3 regions of the Salmonella bongori NCTC 12419 genome follow, and region 1 is predicted to be linked to each of the others. Evidence: predicted binding sites of a transcription regulator. Region 1 holds the regulator's gene; each other region holds the start of a gene.
The links. Region 1 encodes sigma-54, which starts transcription at its own class of promoters, with help from an activator protein. Its sites were predicted from a motif close to GTTGGCACANNTTTCGCTNT; they were not measured.
Positions count from the first base shown of each region.

Region 2: norV (anaerobic nitric oxide reductase flavorubredoxin) is a predicted target of sigma-54. The motif match lies at 2,657-2,676, and genes of this name have one in related genera.
Region 3: glnA (glutamate--ammonia ligase) is a predicted target of sigma-54. The motif match lies at 1,847-1,866, and genes of this name have one in related genera.

Region 1 covers NC_015761.1:3,219,137-3,224,096, forward strand. Annotated here, with positions in the region: gene kdsC (3-deoxy-manno-octulosonate-8-phosphatase KdsC) at 1-386, shown strand, start outside; gene lptC (LPS export ABC transporter periplasmic protein LptC) at 383-958, shown strand; gene lptA (lipopolysaccharide ABC transporter substrate-binding protein LptA) at 927-1,481, shown strand; gene lptB (LPS export ABC transporter ATP-binding protein) at 1,488-2,213, shown strand; gene rpoN (RNA polymerase factor sigma-54) at 2,261-3,694, shown strand; gene hpf (ribosome hibernation promoting factor) at 3,717-4,004, shown strand; gene ptsN (PTS IIA-like nitrogen regulatory protein PtsN) at 4,122-4,613, shown strand; gene rapZ (RNase adapter RapZ) at 4,659-4,960, shown strand, end outside.
Region 2 covers NC_015761.1:2,703,283-2,708,242, forward strand. Annotated here, with positions in the region: gene srlR (glucitol operon DNA-binding transcriptional repressor SrlR) at 1-60, shown strand, start outside; gene gutQ (arabinose-5-phosphate isomerase GutQ) at 53-1,018, shown strand; gene norR (nitric oxide reductase transcriptional regulator NorR) at 1,015-2,535, opposite strand; gene norV (anaerobic nitric oxide reductase flavorubredoxin) at 2,723-4,171, shown strand; gene norW (NADH:flavorubredoxin reductase NorW) at 4,168-4,960, shown strand, end outside.
Region 3 covers NC_015761.1:3,893,530-3,898,489, reverse strand. Annotated here, with positions in the region: gene typA (ribosome-dependent GTPase TypA) at 1-1,575, opposite strand, end outside; gene glnA (glutamate--ammonia ligase) at 1,951-3,360, shown strand; gene glnL (nitrogen regulation protein NR(II)) at 3,635-4,684, shown strand; gene glnG (nitrogen regulation protein NR(I)) at 4,693-4,960, shown strand, end outside.

The sequences.
Region 1 (4,960 bases):
GCATTCGCTGTGCTTTGACCTCCGATATTGAGGTTGCCATTATTACCGGACGAAAGGCTAAACTGGTAGAAGATCGCTGCGCCACGCTGGGGATCACCCATCTTTATCAGGGGCAGGCGAATAAAGTGCTCGCCTTTGGTGACCTGCTGGAAAAACTGGCGATTGCGCCGGAAAACGTCGCCTACGTCGGTGATGATCTCATTGACTGGCCAGTGATGGAAAAAGTGGGATTAAGTGTTGCCGTTGCAGATGCGCACCCGCTGTTGATCCCCCGCGCTGATTATGTGACGCATATTGCCGGCGGGCGCGGCGCGGTACGTGAAGTGTGCGATTTGCTGCTGCTGGCGCAGGGCAAGCTGGACGAAGCCAAAGGGCAATCGATATGAGTAAAACCAGACGTTGGGTTATCATTCTACTGTCGCTGGCCATTCTGGTGCTGATTGGTATCAATCTGGCAGATAAAGATGATCCTACCGCCGTAGTGGTCAATAGCAGTGATCCTACTTATAAAAGCGAGCATACGGATACCGTCGTATACAGTCCGGAAGGCGCGCTGAGCTATCGTCTGATCGCACAGCACGTTGAATATTTTTCCGATCAGGCGGTCTCATGGTTTACACAACCGGTATTAACCACCTTTGATAAGGATAAAGTGCCGACCTGGTCGATTAAGGCCGATAAAGCCAAACTGACTAATGATCGGATGCTCTATCTGTATGGCCATGTTGAAGTCAACGCTCTGGTGCCTGACGCTCAATTACGCAGAATTACTACCGATAACGCACAGATCAACCTGGTCACGCAGGATGTTACCTCAAACGATCTGGTGACATTATACGGCACAACATTTAACTCCAGCGGACTGAAAATGCGCGGTAACTTACGCAGCAAGAACGCCGAGCTGATTGAAAAGGTTAGAACCTCTTATGAAATTCAAAACAAACAAACTCAGCCTTAATCTTATGCTTGCCGGCTCGCTTCTGGCCGCCAGCATTCCGGCATTTGCCGTCACGGGCGATACCGAACAGCCGATTCATATCGACTCGGATCAACAATCGCTGGATATGCAAGGCAACGTTGTGACCTTTACGGGCAACGTGGTGATGACCCAGGGCACGATTAAGATCAACGCCGATAAAGTCGTCGTTACCCGCCCTGGCGGTGAACAAGGTAAAGAGGTGATCGACGGCTACGGCAATCCGGCCACTTTTTACCAGATGCAGGACAACGGTAAACCGGTGAAAGGCCACGCTTCGCATATGCATTATGAGCTGGCAAAAGATTTTGTGGTGCTGACCGGCAACGCCTATCTGGAGCAGCTTGATAGCAACATTACTGGCGACAAGATCACCTACCTGGTGAAAGAGCAGAAAATGCAGGCTTTTAGCGATAAAGGCAAACGCGTCACCACAGTGCTGGTACCGTCACAGTTGCAAGACAAAAACAAAAGCCAGACTCCGGCGCAAAAGAAGAGTAACTAATTCGTTATGGCAACATTAACTGCAAAGAATCTGGCGAAGGCCTATAAAGGCCGCCGCGTGGTAGAAGATGTCAGTCTGACCGTCAACTCCGGGGAAATCGTCGGTCTGCTCGGTCCGAACGGCGCGGGTAAAACCACAACTTTTTATATGGTCGTTGGTATTGTGCCGCGTGACGCAGGCAATATCATCATCGATGATGAGGATATCAGTCTGCTGCCGCTGCACGCGCGTGCACGCCGCGGTATCGGCTATTTGCCGCAGGAAGCCTCGATTTTCCGCCGGCTTAGCGTGTTTGATAATCTGATGGCGGTACTGCAAATTCGTGACGATTTGACCGCGGAACAGCGAGAAGACCGCGCTAACGAGCTGATGGAAGAGTTCCATATCGAGCATCTGCGCGACAGCATGGGACAAGCGTTGTCCGGCGGTGAACGCCGTCGTGTAGAAATTGCCCGCGCGCTGGCCGCCAATCCCAAATTTATCCTGCTGGATGAACCCTTTGCCGGCGTTGACCCGATTTCCGTTATCGACATTAAACGCATCATCGAGCATCTGCGCGATAGCGGACTCGGCGTGTTGATCACCGACCATAACGTCCGTGAAACGCTGGCAGTCTGTGAACGCGCCTATATCGTGAGCCAGGGCCATCTTATTGCCCACGGTACGCCGACAGAAATCCTGCAAGACGAACACGTTAAGCGTGTATATCTTGGGGAAGACTTCAGACTCTGATAGGGTAGAGGACTATGCTGCTCTAGCGGGAGAAAACGACTCTGAATATGAAGCAAGGTTTGCAACTCAGGCTTAGCCAACAACTGGCGATGACGCCTCAGCTACAACAGGCCATCCGTCTGTTGCAGTTGTCTACGCTGGAACTTCAGCAAGAGCTTCAGCAAGCGCTGGAAAATAACCCGCTGCTTGAGCAAACCGATCTTCATGACGAAATCGACACTCAGCAACCTCAGGATAACGATCCTCTCGATACCGCAGACGCGCTCGAACAAAAAGAGATGCCAGAAGAGCTGCCGCTTGACGCCAGTTGGGATGAAATTTATACCGCCGGGACGCCGTCCGGCCCCAGCGGCGATTATATCGACGATGAATTACCCGTGTATCAAGGCGAAACGACGCTGTCGTTGCAGGATTATCTGATGTGGCAGGTTGAACTGACACCCTTCTCGGATACCGATCGCGCTATTGCAACATCTATTGTCGATGCGGTAGATGAAACCGGTTATCTCACCGTCTCGCTGGATGACATTCTCGAAAGCATGGGCGATGAAGAGATTGATCTTGATGAGGTCGAGGCCGTTCTGAAGCGTATTCAGCGCTTCGATCCCGTAGGCGTTGCGGCGAAAGATCTTCGCGACTGCCTGCTGATTCAGCTTTCACAGTTCGACAAGTCCACGCCGTGGCTGGAAGAGGCACGGCTCATTATCTGCGATCATCTTGATCTGCTGGCCAACCACGACTTCCGCACGCTGATGCGTGTTACCCGCCTGAAAGAAGACGTACTGAAAGAGGCGGTAAACCTGATTCAATCGCTCGATCCCAGACCCGGTCAGTCGATCCAGACCGGTGAACCGGAGTATATTATCCCGGACGTACTGGTTCGCAAGCATAATGGTCGCTGGACGGTAGAACTTAATAGCGACAGCATTCCACGTTTACAGATTAATCAGCACTATGCTGCTCTGTGCAACAACGCGCGCAACGACGCCGACAGCCAGTTTATTCGCAGTAATTTACAAGATGCGAAATGGCTGATAAAAAGCCTTGAGAGCCGTAACGATACGTTGCTGCGCGTTAGCCGCTGCATCGTGGAGCAACAGCAGGCCTTTTTTGAGCAGGGCGAAGAATATATGAAACCGATGGTACTGGCGGATATCGCCCAGGCCGTCGAGATGCACGAATCCACCATCTCCCGCGTGACCACGCAGAAGTATCTGCACAGTCCACGCGGCATTTTTGAACTCAAGTATTTCTTTTCCAGCCACGTCAATACCGAAGGCGGAGGCGAAGCCTCTTCCACCGCCATCCGTGCGTTGGTGAAGAAGTTAATTGCGGCGGAAAACCCCGCGAAACCGCTGAGCGACAGTAAGTTAACCTCTCTGCTGTCAGAACAGGGTATCATGGTGGCGCGCCGCACTGTTGCGAAGTACCGAGAGTCTTTATCCATTCCGCCGTCAAACCAACGCAAACAGCTGGTTTGACCCAACCGATAAGGAAGACACTATGCAGCTCAATATCACCGGACATAACGTCGAAATTACTGAAGCCCTGCGTGAGTTTGTGACGACAAAATTCGCCAAACTTGAACAGTATTTTGAGCGGATTAACCAGGTATATGTAGTGTTGAAAGTGGAGAAAGTTACGCACATCTCGGATGCAACACTACACGTTAACGGCGGTGAAATTCACGCCAGCGCAGAAGGTCAGGATATGTATGCCGCCATTGACGGTTTGATTGACAAACTGGCAAGGCAGCTAACCAGGCATAAAGATAAACTGAAACAACATTAATTGTCCGGGCAGTTAGCCAGTGCAGGACGGCCTGTTGTGCGGCACAACGGGCCATTTGTACAGTTAGCGCTCCGAACCTGGCCATCAACCTGACAGGACAGGTTCTTAGGTGAAATTATGATAAATAACGATACGACTCTACAACTGAGCAGTGTACTTAACCAGGAGTGTACGCGTAGTGGCGTTCACTGTCAGAGTAAGAAACGCGCGCTGGAAATCATCAGCGAACTGGCGGCAAAACAGCTCAGTTTACCTCCACAGGTCGTGTTTGAAGCCATTCTGACACGCGAAAAAATGGGCAGTACCGGTATTGGTAATGGTATCGCTATCCCGCATGGAAAACTGGAAGAAGATACCTTACGCGCCGTCGGCGTATTCGTTCAGCTCGAAACACCTATTGCGTTCGACGCCATCGACAACCAGCCGGTCGATCTCCTCTTCGCCCTCCTGGTGCCAGCCGACCAGACTAAAACGCATCTGCACACACTGTCGCTGGTCGCGAAGCGTCTGGCGGATAAAACGATCTGCCGCCGCCTGCGCGCGGCGCTGAGTGACGAAGAGCTGTATCAAATCATTACTGACACCGAAGGTGAGCAGAATGAGGAATAACAACTCAATGGCATTTTTTTCTGTCGTTGTGAGGAGAAACGGTACATGGTACTGATGATCGTCAGCGGGCGTTCCGGATCAGGTAAATCTGTCGCTCTGCGCGCGCTGGAAGATATGGGTTTTTACTGCGTGGATAACCTTCCCGTTGTGCTGTTGCCCGATCTGGCGCGAACGCTGGCCGATCGCCAGATTTCTGCCGCCGTCAGCATTGATGTGCGCAATATGCCTGAATCGCCTGAGATTTTTGAACAGGCGATGAATAACCTACCCGATGCCTTCTCGCCACAATTACTGTTTCTTGATGCCGATCGCAATACCCTGATTCGCCGTTATAGCGACACACGCCG
Region 2 (4,960 bases), 520 kb from region 1:
CGTCAGGCACTGGAAGCAAAAGGGATTACCGTTATCATAACCGGAGAAAGCAATGAGTGAAGCACTACTGAATGCGGGCCGCCAGACCTTAATGCTGGAGCTACAGGAAGCCAGCCGCCTGCCAGAGCGTCTGGGCGATGATTTTGTCCGCGCCGCGAATATCATTATTCAGTGCAAAGGCAAAGTGATCGTTTCCGGCATTGGCAAATCAGGGCATATCGGTAAAAAAATCGCCGCGACGCTTGCCAGTACTGGCACTCCCGCTTTTTTTGTTCATCCGGCGGAAGCGCTGCATGGCGATCTGGGGATGATTGAAAGCCGCGACGTCATGCTGTTTATCTCGTATTCCGGCGGCGCAAAAGAGCTCGACCTCATCATCCCGCGTCTGGAAGATAAATCCGTCGCGCTGCTGGCGATGACCGGTAAACCTCACTCTCCGCTGGGGCGAGCGGCAAAAGCCGTTCTGGATATTTCCGTCGAACGTGAAGCCTGCCCGATGCATCTGGCGCCAACGTCCAGCACCGTAAATACCTTGATGATGGGCGATGCGCTGGCGATGGCGGTCATGCAGGCACGCGGCTTCAACGAGGAAGATTTTGCCCGCTCCCATCCGGCGGGCGCTCTTGGTGCTCGCCTGTTAAATAACGTACATCATTTAATGCGCCAGGGCGATGCGGTACCGCAGGTCATGCTGAATGCCAGCGTGATGGACGCCATGTTAGAACTCAGCCGCACCGGACTGGGGCTGGTTGCCGTTTGCGATGAGCAACGTCAGGTGAAGGGCGTGTTTACCGACGGCGACCTGCGCCGCTGGCTGGTGGGCGGCGGCGCGCTCACGACGCCAGTAAGCGAAGCCATGACGCCCAATGGTATTACGCTCCAGGCGCAAAGTCGCGCTATTGACGCTAAAGAGATCCTGATGAAACGTAAAATTACCGCCGCGCCGGTGGTCGATGAAAACGGTAAACTCACCGGCGCCATTAACCTGCAGGATTTTTATCAGGCAGGCATTCTCTAATCCTTCAGTCCCAGACGCTTCGCCAGCCGATGCAGGTTGGCGACGTCGGTCTCCAGCATCCGCGCGCTGGCCGCCCAGTTATGATTATTTTGCGCCAGCGCTCGACGAATCATCTCCCGCTGGAAGGTTTCGGTCGCGTCACGCAGGTTATGGCTGACTGGCATTTCCGGCACAGGTTCCGCCGTCTGACCGACTAACGCCGCTTCCTGCAAAGCAAAATGCTGCGCTTCCAGAACCACTTCATCCCCCGCCCGGGTAGCCCGCGCCAGCACTACCGCCCGATGAATGGCATGTTCCAGCTCACGCACGTTACCCGGCCAGCCATAGCTGAGCAAATGGCGATGCGCCCCCGGGCTTAACACGACGCGGGCAAGGCCCAGCCGTAGCCGACACTGTTCACAAAAATAGCCCGCCAGTAACACCACATCGTCACCGCGTTCGCGTAGCGGTGGTACAAAAAGGGGGAAGACGCTCAGGCGATGGAAGAGATCGGCACGGAAGCGTCCAGCGATGACCTCTTCACGCAGATCGCGGTTGGTTGCCGCCAGTACCCGCACATCAACACGTAAGCTGCGATCGTCGCCCACTCGCTGAATATCACCGTACTGCAACACGCGCAATAACTTGGCCTGTAGCGCCAGCGACAGTTCCCCGATTTCATCGAGAAACAGCGTACCGTTGTCGGCCATCTCGAATTTACCGCTGCGATTGCTGATAGCCCCGGTAAATGCCCCCTTAACATGACCAAACAGTTCACTTTCCGCGACGCTTTCCGGCAGCGCGGCACAGTTAAGGTAGACCAGTGGGTTAACCGCACGCGGAGAACCTTCATGGATAGCCTTTGCCACCAGCTCTTTACCAGTGCCGGTTTCTCCACTGATCAGTACGTTAAGATCGGAGCCCGCCACTATCTCGATCTCTTTTTTCAACTGTATCATGTTGGGTGACAGACCAATCATCTGCGTCTCTTTGACTTGCTCAAACGCAGGCGGGGTGCCGGGCAACATATTCTGACTTTCCAGCTGTTCAATCAGCAGCGCATTACTTAGCGCGCCGGCCGCCAGCGCGGCAATAAGCCGCAGTTCTTCATCGCTGAAAATGTCAAATTGATTTGGCTCCATGGCATCCAGCGTCAGCGCACCAATCAGATTCTGTCCGGCGAACAGGGGCAGTCCAACGCAGGCGTGGACTTTCAGGCTTTCCTGGCCAGGGATTAAACCGTCATAGGGATCGGCAAGCGAGCTGTCAGCGGGGAAACGCACCACGTCACCGGCGCGGGCAATAGCCTCCAGACGTGGATGCCCTTCCAGCGTAAAGCGCCTGCCGAGTACATCCTGCGCCAGGCCATCAATGGCCAAAGGAATAAACTGGCGTGATTCATAGCGTAATAGCGCCGAAGCGTCGCACTCCAGCACCTGGCGCAGCGTTGAGATCAGTCGCTGGAAACGATCCTGATGACCAATTCCGCGTTGTAATTCAATGGCGATACTCGCCAATACTTCAACAGAGAAGCTCATCCCCACCTCGCAGTCATTTTGACAATACATATTGTCATATTGACAATAAAAATAACAGTCATTTTGACTATTAAAATAATCAGAAAAGAAAATAAATCTTTATATATCAATAAAATAAAAAGTTGGCACACAATCTGCAATTAGCAATACATCTTTCTTAGAACACGCTAAATACATTGAGGTTGCTATGTCTATTCTGGTTAAAAATAACATTCATTGGGTTGGCCAACGTGACTGGGAAGTACGTGATTTTCACGGTACTGAATACAAAACCCTGCGCGGCAGCAGCTATAACAGCTACCTTATCCGTGAAGAAAAAAACGTCCTGATCGATACCGTCGACCATAAATTTAGCCGTGAATTCGTGCAAAACCTGCGCAGTGAAATCGACCTCGCGGATATCGACTACATCATCATTAACCATGCTGAAGAAGACCATGCGGGCGCGCTGACCGAACTGATGGCGCAGCTCCCGGACACGCCTATCTACTGTACCGCCAACGCCATTGATTCTATCAACGGCCATCACCATCACCCGGAATGGAATTTTAAGGTGGTGAAAACCGGCGATACGCTGGATATCGGCAACGGCAAGCAGTTGATCTTCGTGGAAACGCCGATGCTGCACTGGCCGGACAGCATGATGACCTATATGACCGGCGACGCGGTGTTATTCAGCAACGACGCCTTTGGCCAGCACTACTGCGACGAGCGTCTGTTCAATGATGAAGTGGACCAAACCGAACTGTTTGAACAATGCCAGCGCTACTACGCCAATATCCTGACGCCGTTCAGCCGTCTGGTTACGCCCAAAATTACCGAAATCCTTGGTTTCAATCTGCCGGTAGACATGATCGCCACCTCTCACGGCGTGGTCTGGCGCGAAAATCCGACGCAAATCGTTGAACTGTATCTGAAATGGGCGGCTGATTATCAGGAAGATCGCATCACTATCTTCTACGATACCATGTCCAACAATACCCGCATGATGGCGGATGCGATTGCGCAGGGCATCAACGAAGCCGATCCTAACGTGGCGGTAAAAATCTTTAACGTCGCCCGCAGCGACAAAAATGAAATTCTGACCAATGTTTTCCGCTCAAAAGGCGTGCTGGTCGGCACCTCTACGATGAATAACGTGATGATGCCAAAAATCGCCGGTCTGGTGGAAGAGATGACCGGCCTGCGTTTTCGCAATAAACGCGCCAGCGCCTTTGGTTCTCACGGCTGGAGCGGCGGTGCGGTCGATCGTCTGTCAACCCGCCTGCAGGACGCTGGTTTTGAAATGTCACTGAGCCTGAAGGCGAAATGGCGTCCGGATAGGGATGCGCTGGCGCTGTGTCGCCAGCATGGTCGTGAAATCGCACGTCAGTGGGCGCTTGCTCCGCTGCCGGAAAATAACGTAAAAGCGGCAGCTAAAGAAGAGGAATGCGCCTGTGCCACAGCCGCAGCCGCCGACCTCGGCCCTTGTATGCAATGCAGCGTTTGCCAGTGGATTTACGATCCGACCAAAGGCGAGCCGCTGCAGGATGTCGCGCCGGGTACCCCGTGGAGCGACGTGCCGGATAACTTCCTGTGCCCGGAATGTTCGCTGGGTAAAGATGTCTTCGACGTACTGGCAACGGAGGCAAAATGAACCGTGGAATTGTCATTATTGGTTCGGGCTTTGCAGCCCGCCAGTTAGTCAAAAATATTCGTAAACAGAATACGGCGGTACCGCTGACTCTGATCGCCGCTGACAGTATGGATGAGTACAACAAGCCCGACCTGAGCCACGTTATCAGCCAGTCACAGCGTGCAGACGATCTCACCCGCCAGACGGCGGGGGAGTTTGCTGAGCAGTTCAATCTGCGTCTGTTCCCCTATAGCTGGGTGACCGACATTGATGCCGATGCCCATGTCGTCAAAAGCCAGGATAAGCAGTGGCAGTACGATAAGCTGGTGCTGGCGACCGGGGCTTCAGCCTTTGTGCCACCGGTAGCAGGACGTGAGTTAATGCTCACTTTGAATAGCCAGCAGGAGTATCGGGCCTGTGAAAGCCAACTACGCGACGCGCAACGGGTGCTGATTGTCGGTGGCGGGTTGATTGGTAGTGAGCTGGCGATGGATTTCTGCCGCGCCGGTAAGGCGGTAACGCTCATCGATAACGCCGCCAGCATTCTCGCTTCGCTGATGCCGCCGGAAGTGAGCAGTCGCTTACAGCATCGCCTGACCGATATGGGCGTGCATCTGCTGCTGAAGTCACAGTTACAGGGGCTGGAGCAGACCAAATCCGGCATTCTCGCTACCCTGGATCGCCAACGCAGTGTTGAAGTCGATGCGGTGATTGCCGCAACCGGTCTGCGCTCAGAAACCGCGCTGGCGCGTCGCGCCGGGTTGACCGTGAACCGGGGCATCTGCGTGGACAGCTGCCTGCAAACCAGCC
Region 3 (4,960 bases), 670 kb from region 1:
GCCGATAATCTGGCCTTCGTAAACTTCCGCGCCATGACCGAGGAACAGTTTACCGCGATCCTGTAGACCGAACAGCGCAAACGCCACCGCTTTACCCTGACCGTTGGAGATCAGTACGCCATTTTGGCGCTGACCTACTTCGCCCGGACGGATATCGTCGTAATGGCTGAAGGTGGAGTACAGCAGACCCGTACCAGAAGTCATGGTCATGAATTCTGAGCGGAAACCAATAAGCCCACGGCTTGGGATCACGTAGTCGAGACGTACGCGGCCTTTACCGTCCGGATTCATGTTTTTCAGGTCGCCTTTACGCTCGCCCAGCGCCTGCATCACAGACCCTTGATGCTGCTCTTCAACGTCCAGCGTTACGTTTTCGTACGGCTCTTGTTTACGACCGTCGATTTCGCGGAAGATAACTTTCGGACGGGAAACCGCCAGTTCGAAACCTTCACGACGCATATTTTCAATCAATACGGACAGGTGCAGTTCACCACGGCCAGATACACGGAACGCATCGGCATCTTCCGTTTCTTCAACGCGCAGTGCAACGTTATGTACCAGCTCTTTGTTCAGACGGTCAAGAATCTGACGAGAAGTCACAAACTTGCCTTCTTTACCGCAGAACGGCGAGGTGTTAACGCAGAAGAACATAGACACGGTCGGCTCATCAACGGACAGCGCCGGCAGCGCTTCAACGTTCTGCGGGTCGCAGATAGTGTCGGAGATGTTCAGTTCACCCAGACCGGTGATCGCGATGATATCGCCCGCCTCCGCCAGATCGCTGTCGATACGCTCCAGGCCCAAATGCGTCAGTACTTTACCGACTTTGGCGTTACGGGTTTTCCCTTCGCTATCAATGATAGTAACCTGCTGGTTCGGCTTAACTTTACCGCGTTTGATGCGGCCAATGCCGATAACGCCAACGTAGTTGTTGTAGTCAAGCTGAGAGATCTGCATCTGGAACGGACCATCGAGGTCAACGTCCGGTGCCGGAACATGATCAACAATCGCCTGATACAGCGGGGTCATGTCTTCGGCCATATCTTCGTGGTCCAGACCCGCGATACCATTCAGCGCGGAAGCGTAGATGATCGGGAAGTCCAGCTGTTCGTCGGTCGCGTCGAGGTTAACAAACAGGTCAAATACCTGGTCGACAACCCAGTCCGGACGCGCGCCAGGACGGTCAACTTTGTTAATAACCACAATCGGTTTCAGGCCATGAGCAAAGGCTTTTTTGGTCACGAAGCGCGTTTGCGGCATTGGGCCGTCAAATGCATCAACCACCAGCAGCACAGAGTCAACCATGGACATGACGCGCTCTACTTCACCACCGAAGTCAGCGTGCCCGGGAGTATCAACGATGTTGATACGGTAATCATTCCATTTAATAGCGGTGTTTTTAGCGAGGATAGTAATACCACGCTCTTTCTCCAAATCGTTGGAGTCCATCACTCGCTCTTGAGTTTCGGCACGAGAGTCGAACGTACCGGATTGCTGCAGCAGCTTATCAACCAGGGTAGTTTTACCATGGTCAACGTGCGCGATGATGGCGATGTTACGCAAATTTTCGATCACAACTTTGCCTCAGGCATTAGAAATAGCGCGTTATTGTACACGGATTAATCGCACTACAAAACAGGATCACAAACATCCTCCGCAAACAAGTATTGCAGAGTCTGTTTGTGATCGCTTTCACGGAGCGTTAAAAGGGTGGCTTGCGTTCTATTGCACCAATGTGGTGCTTAATGTTCACATTAAGGCACTATTTTGGTGCAACATAGTCACCGTGGTGCAGCCCTTTTGCACGATGGTGCGCATGATAACGCCTTTTGGGGGCAATGTGAAAGTTGGCACAAATTTCGCTTTATATTTTTACGGCGACACGGCCAGCAGAATTGAAGATCTCGTTACCACGACGACCGACCATGACCAATCCGGGAGAGTACAAGTATGTCCGCTGAACACGTTTTGACGATGCTGAACGAACATGAAGTGAAGTTTGTCGATCTGCGCTTCACCGATACCAAAGGCAAAGAACAGCATGTCACCATCCCTGCTCATCAGGTAAATGCCGAATTCTTTGAAGAAGGCAAAATGTTTGACGGCTCCTCTATCGGCGGCTGGAAAGGCATTAACGAGTCTGACATGGTTCTGATGCCGGATGCTTCCACGGCAGTTATCGACCCGTTCTTCGCCGACTCTACCCTGATCATTCGTTGTGATATCCTCGAACCGGGCACCCTGCAAGGTTATGATCGTGACCCGCGTTCTATCGCCAAGCGCGCAGAAGATTACCTGCGTGCTACCGGCATTGCCGATACCGTTCTGTTCGGGCCAGAACCAGAATTTTTCCTGTTTGACGACATCCGCTTCGGCACCTCCATTTCCGGTTCTCACGTGGCCATTGACGATATTGAAGGCGCCTGGAACTCATCGACTAAATACGAAGGTGGTAACAAAGGTCACCGCCCTGCAGTGAAAGGGGGTTATTTCCCGGTTCCGCCGGTTGACTCCGCGCAAGATATCCGCTCTGAAATGTGTCTGGTCATGGAGCAGATGGGTCTGGTGGTAGAAGCCCACCACCACGAAGTCGCCACTGCAGGTCAGAACGAAGTGGCAACCCGCTTCAACACCATGACCAAAAAAGCGGACGAAATTCAGATCTATAAATATGTGGTACACAACGTCGCTCACCGTTTCGGGAAAACCGCAACCTTTATGCCAAAACCGATGTTCGGCGATAACGGTTCCGGTATGCACTGCCACATGTCCTTGTCCAAAAATGGCGTAAACCTGTTCTCCGGCGATAAATATGCTGGTCTGTCTGAACAAGCGCTGTACTACATCGGCGGCGTCATCAAACACGCGAAAGCGATTAACGCCCTGGCAAACCCGACCACCAACTCCTATAAGCGTCTGGTCCCGGGTTACGAAGCACCGGTAATGCTGGCCTACTCCGCCCGTAACCGTTCTGCCTCTATCCGTATTCCGGTTGTTGCCTCTCCGAAAGCGCGTCGTATCGAAGTGCGTTTCCCGGACCCGGCGGCTAACCCGTACCTGTGCTTTGCCGCGTTGCTGATGGCCGGACTTGACGGGATTAAAAACAAGATCCACCCGGGCGAAGCCATGGACAAAAACCTGTATGACCTGCCACCAGAAGAAGCGAAAGAGATCCCGCAGGTAGCCGGTTCTCTGGAAGAGGCGCTGAACGAGCTGGATCTGGACCGCGAGTTCCTGAAAGCCGGCGGTGTATTCACGGATGAAGCGATCGACGCTTACATCGCGCTGCGTCGCGAAGAAGATGACCGCGTTCGCATGACGCCGCACCCGGTAGAGTTTGAGCTGTACTACAGCGTTTAATCGTATATTAAAAATCCGACGAATTTCGCGTTGCTGCAAGGCGGCAACTGAGCACATCCCCAGGAGCATAGATAGCTATGTGACTGGGGTAAGCGAAGGCAGCCAACGCAGCTGCAGCGTGAAAGGCGTCAGGAGTTTTTGAGTTGCCGTGGAAACTTTCAGCCCATCCCAGGATGGGCTTTTTTCTCCACCAACAATCTGATCTCACGCGCTTTTTAGTGGTAAAAAGCTATAATGCACTAAAATGGTGCAACCTTTTCCTGGAGACTGCTGGATGGCAAGCGGCATACAGCCCGATGCTGGGCAGATCCTTAATTCGTTAATCAACAGCGTGCTGGTGGTCGACGACGCGCTGGCAATCCATTACGCCAACCCTGCCGCGCAGCAGTTGCTCGCGCAAAGCTCACGCAAACTGTTTGGAACGCCGTTACCTGAACTGTTGAGCTATTTTTCGTTAAACATTGACCTGATGCGCGAAAGTTTAGCGGCAGGACAGGGCTTTACCGATAACGAAGTGACGCTGGTGATTGATAGTCGCTCGCATATTCTTTCTTTGACCGCCCAACGTCTGCCCGACGATTTGATCCTGCTCGAAATGGCGCCGATGGATAACCAGCGTCGTCTGAGTCAGGAGCAGTTGCAGCACGCGCAGCAAATCGCCGCCCGCGATCTGGTGCGCGGTCTGGCGCACGAAATCAAAAATCCGCTCGGTGGCCTGCGCGGTGCGGCGCAGTTGCTCAGCAAGGCGCTGCCCGACCCGGCGCTAACGGAATATACCAAAGTCATCATTGAACAGGCCGACAGGCTACGTAACCTTGTCGATCGTTTGTTAGGGCCACAGCACCCGGGAATGCGCATTACCGAGAGCATACATAAAGTCGCGGAGCGCGTGGTCGCGCTGGTATCTATGGAACTGCCCGATAATGTGACATTGATTCGCGATTATGACCCCAGCCTGCCGGAGCTACCGCACGATCCGGACCAAATTGAGCAGGTGCTACTCAATATTGTTCGCAACGCCTTACAGGCTCTGGGGCCGGAAGGCGGCGAAATTACGCTACGAACGCGTACTGCCTTCCAGTTAACGTTGCACGGCGAGCGCTATCGCCTGGCGGCGCGTATAGACATTGAAGACAACGGGCCGGGTATTCCCCCTCATCTGCAGGATACGCTGTTCTATCCGATGGTCAGTGGCCGCGAAGGTGGTACCGGCCTTGGATTATCTATCGCCCGCAATCTTATCGATCAACACGCCGGCAAAATTGAATTTACCAGTTGGCCGGGGCATACCGCGTTTTCGGTTTACCTGCCGATTCGGAAATAGAGGTACTTATGCAACGAGGAATAGTCTGGGTCGTCGATGACGATAGCTCCATCCGTTGGGTGCTAGAACGAGCCTTTGCCGGAGCTGGATTGACCTGTACCACCTTTGAGAATGGTAGTGAGGCACTGTCTGCGCTGGCCAGTAAAACGCCGGACGTTTTGCTGTCGGATATTCGGATGCCGGGTATGGATGGGCTGGCGTTGCTAAAACAAATTAAACAGCGCCATCCGATGCTGCCGGTCATCATTATGACCGCACATTCCGATCTGGATGCCG